2 regions of the Parafrankia sp. Ea1.12 genome follow, and region 1 is predicted to be linked to the other one. Evidence: riboswitches for the same ligand, from Rfam matches in the RefSeq annotation. Region 1 holds a riboswitch; the other holds the start of a gene.
The links. Region 1 has a riboswitch for cyclic di-AMP ahead of FMEAI12_RS27165 (peptidoglycan-binding protein). Riboswitches for the same ligand answer to the same signal wherever they lie in the genome.

Region 1 (2,193 bases):
CCTGCCCGGATCCGGCCCGGCGGTCCACTGAAGCGGCAGGTCGGCCGTGTCGGGCGCGCCACCCCCGCCCGGCCACGGGCTTGGCCACGCCGCCCGGTCGCCGCCCCGTCGCGGCCCGGCACCGGCGTGCCCGGGCCGCGACGTGGACGGCTCGACGGCCGCGCGCCGCCCCTGGATCAGGCGAACAGCCTGTCGTGGGTGAGCGGGCCCACGACGCCGTCCGGGACGAGGCCGTTCTTCTTCTGGAAGTCGACGACCATGTGGTTGGTCTGCGGACCGAACCGGCCGTCGATGGTGATCGGGTAGCCGATGGCGGCGAGCCGCTTCTGCACCAGCGCCACGTCCCAGCGGACGCCCTCGACCCCGAGCCGCATGTAGCCCGAGCTGGCGGGCGCCGGTGCCGTCGCGGCCGGTGCGGCCGGTGCGGCCGGCGTGACGGCCGAGATCGTCCGGGCGCCGGTGCCGCTGCCCACCGCGGCCGCCGCCGCGGCGCCGCGGGCCAGGTACTTCACGTGCATGCCGTTCTTGTAGGCGCTCCAGGCACCGATGCCCTGGCTGGCGCATACCTGCCGTGCGGCCCAGGCGTTGACGTTCGGGTCGTAGAGGTTGCGGCTACCGACCCAGCTCGAGTGCGCGCGCATGTTGATCTGCCAGAGGCCGCGGGAGTCCTCACCGACCGTCGCGTGGGCCGTTGTGTTGCCGCCCGACTCGGCCAGCGCCACCGCGACCCAGGTGCTCAGCGGAATCCCGCGGCAGGACGGCAGGCCCGCGTTCTGCGCCGCCTGCGCGATGGTGACGTCGGAGACGGTGGCCGCGCTCGCCGGGCCCGCGGTGAACATCAGGCCCGCCGACGCGCCGATGACGCTCGCCGCGGTGACCACGGCGGCGCGGCCTCGCCCGGGTCCCCGTCCGGAGGTGTTCGGACGGCTGGACCTGCGGTGCTTTCCATGCGACATCTAAGAATCTCGTTTCTGCTATGAAGAACAGAGCTTCTGAATGTCCGGATGGGAAATTGATCCGTACACGGATCAAAAAGTTACGGCAACGATTCGCCCGGCGAGGGAAGCATGGCTCAGTGCGCCGGCGTTCTGTCGGCGTAAAAGTATTCCGGACCTGGTGGGTCTAGATTTCCTGCGTCAACCCCGGGATGCGGGCACTGTGCGGCCGCGGCGGCTGCCCGAGGGACGGGTGAAAGGCCCGCCTGGGTGATCCAGACATGCGTGCGTACACGACGATCCTTCCCGTACGCCTGCGAGGTTAGCTGTCGGGTTCGGGCCGGGAAGCCCGGTCGGCCTTTACCGCATCTGCGGCGCGGTCGACTTCACCCCGAGGACGGCCGCCCGTGCGCGGGTGGCCGTCCGGAGGAACGTGGTTCCCCCGCTTCTGCCCTGCTGATCGCTAGGAGGGGACGACGGGCCTAGGGCAGAACTCGGCGTACGGCCCGTCGCTTGCTGCGAGCCAGGACACCGTAACGAACTACTAAGGGTAATCGCAAGTACTAATTTTCTTGTACCGACGGCGCATCCTGGTCACGATGCGTACACAGAATCGAGATCGAGACACTCCGGGCAGTAACCGGCGACGCTGCGGCGCGGGCATCCGCCCGGACGTCGCCACACCCGGCGCGGACGGCGACCGGGGCTGCGGGGGAGCTGGGCCGGGCATGCCTCGGCCCGGGCGCCTTCGTGCGCGCCCGGGCCGAGGGTGAGGGGGAGTCAGCGGTGCCGTTGGGTCGGCCGGCTGGAGGTTCCCCGCTGGGTCGGTCAGACCCAGCCGGGCATCGGGTAGGCCGACATCAGGTCCCTGACCTCGCCCGCGATCCGCTCGATGGTCGCCTCGTCCGCGTCGCCGGCGGCCTTGACGGCCTCGTCGATCCAGGCGGCGAGGGTGGGCATCTGCTCCGGACGCAGCCCGCGGGTCGTGATCGCGGCGGTTCCCAGGCGCACCCCGGACGGGTCGAACGGCTTGCGCGGGTCGAACGGCACCGTGTTGTAGTTCAGCTCGATCCCGGCCCGGTCGAGTGCCTTCGCCGCCGGCTTCCCGGCGACTCCGCGACTCGTCAGGTCAATGAGGATGAGATGGTTGTCGGTGCCGCCGGTGATGAGATCGAAACCGCGTCCGGAAAGCGCCTCGGCGAGCGCCTTCGCATTCGCGACGACCCGGTGCGCGTACTCCCGGAAATCTGGTGTCGCG
Region 2 (2,193 bases), on a different contig from region 1:
GTGGGTCGGTTCAGGCCAGCGGGGGAGCGGGCGCCGCGTGCGGCGGTGGCCGTCAGACGGCCCGGCTGGTGACCGAGTGCGCCGGTCGGCAGACGTCAGCCGAAGGTGGCCGCCCAGGTCTGCGGACCCAGGACGCCGTCCACCACGAGGCCGCGTGCGGCCTGGAAGTCACGCGCCGCGGCCGCGGACCGTGGTCCGTAGCTGCCGTCGACCGTGAGGGGGTAGCCGAGGGAGGTCATCTTGGCCTGCCAGGAGCGGACTTCGTCGCTGACCTGGTTGACCATCGACGCGGTGTATGTCCGCGTCAGGTTCGGGACGCCCGCGGCTGCGGGCTGGGCGACCAGCGAGGTGCGCTCGGCCGCTCTGGACGCCTGGACCCCGGCGCCTGATGACGACGCGCCGGGCAGGAGCTGCTCGGAGCCCATTCCGCTCCCGCAGACCGGCCACTGGCCGAACCCGGAACGGAGTGCGAGTTGCAGTGCCGCTGCGTCCTGCACGGCGGGCGGAGCCGTGTGTGGCAGCCCCGAGTAGCCGAGGCTGCGCCAGGTGCCTGGCGAGAACTGGTAAGCGCCATAGTAGCCGTTACCGGTGTTCGTCGTGTAGTTACCGCCGGACTCGCATTGCCGTAGACCTTCCCAGGTCGTGGCGGCGTTGGCCGGCTGGCTCAGGGCGAGTGTTCCGCCGACCGCCGCGGCGATGACGGGGACGGAGACGAGAGTGCGGGCCCGGCTGCGGGTACTGCTGCGGCGTTGTCGGCCACTGGTACGTGCGTCGGACATGCGTGAGTTTTCCTTCCCCACGCCTGCGAGGTGAGCTGTCGGGTTCGGGCAGGGAAAAAGCCCGGCCGCCAAGTCAGGAACTCCGGAAATCCTGTGCCTTCGGCAACGGAGGACAAGCTTCCTCCTCGTGCCGTCGGCGTTAGCGGCTTCACCCCAAGGTCCCCAGAATCGGCGACCGGGTATTGGTTCCCCCGCTCCTGCCATCGGGTTTCTGTTTCCAACGGATGGGGGCAGGGATTCGGCGTGCCACCCGTCGGGTGCCCGGCCTGTCTCCGGGCACGGCGAAGACCATAACCACGCCGTCAGGTCGAATGACAAGCACTGAATGCCTCGGGTGAAAAAGAGCACACCGTCCGGTGGCTGCTTGAGGTTTGATCACGGTGCTGGTATCGCGCGCGCATGCGCGCTCATTAACTTGGCGACCGCGTCGTGGAGGGTGGTTCGTACCGACAGATCACACTGGTGAAAGATCGTTACCATTGGGCGTGCTGTCGGCAATCAAGCCGAATATGCGAGAAGGCTACCCGCGGCCGGCCAGGCCGTCATCAAGCAGCTAGAAAATTCATATCGTCGTGCTGATACCAGCCCGCATGCCGTGATGTGTGAGAAACGCAACTGTAACTATGAGTTAACTTGTTGGGGTGTTTCTGTGACTGCTTGCGGGGTGGTGGCGTCCCTCGGGGTCGGGTCGGTACGTCCCATTCGTCCCTCGGATCGATCTTGGCTGAGGTGGGTCCGTGTGTGTCTCTCGCCCGTGATCGGGCGATCGCGTGGGCTGTCTGGTGCCTCTCTGCGTGCCCCGAAGTAGCCCCGTTCGGGCGGGAATCCGAGCTGTCCCGCGGGCCCACGGGCGGGGCGGCTCGCGGTTCGGCCACGGCGTGCGTCTCGGGGCGGGCCGGAAGAGGTATCACCGGGGCGCACGAACGGGTGCGCTCGGGTCACCGCGGCAGCAGCGTTCGGCGCGCGGCCGCATGTGTCGGCATGTGTCGGGTAGGACGCATCGGGGCCGCTGAGACACATAGGAGCCCACGCGAACGCTGCGTCCGGTGTGGACTCCGATGGGTCGTGCGCGTGGTCTCGGCAGGCTTTACCCGATCCGCAACCCATGAGGGGCCTGTGGTGGGCTGTGGGCTTCGGAGTGTCCTGGGTTGGTATGGGCGCCGATGTCGCGCCGACCGCCCGCACGATCTTCATGAGGCCTCGCCGGGCGGGTGACGCCTCGCGTCCACATCGAGGGTGCGCTTCCGCATGGATAGGAGCGGGTGCACACTCTGTTCCGAGTTGGCGCCGTGTGCTCCGCTGGGCACCGCGCGCCCACGATAGCTTTGTGTGCCTATTTGGGCACTATGCGTCCCGGGTGTCATTGGGTGTCCGGATGGCACTGAGCGTCCCGGATGGCACTGGGCGTCCCGGG

Region 2: it holds a riboswitch for cyclic di-AMP, as region 1 does, so the genes downstream of both, FMEAI12_RS01680 (transglycosylase family protein) here and FMEAI12_RS27165 (peptidoglycan-binding protein) in region 1, are expected to answer to the same signal.

What each region holds. Positions count from the first base shown of each region.
Region 1 covers NZ_UBIZ01000459.1:21,448-23,640, forward strand. Annotated here, with positions in the region: gene FMEAI12_RS27165 (peptidoglycan-binding protein) at 177-956, opposite strand; cyclic di-AMP (ydaO/yuaA leader) riboswitch at 1,232-1,445, opposite strand; gene glyA (serine hydroxymethyltransferase) at 1,764-2,193, opposite strand, start outside.
Region 2 covers NZ_UBIZ01000092.1:49,160-51,352, forward strand. Annotated here, with positions in the region: gene FMEAI12_RS01680 (transglycosylase family protein) at 96-779, opposite strand; cyclic di-AMP (ydaO/yuaA leader) riboswitch at 786-1,033, opposite strand.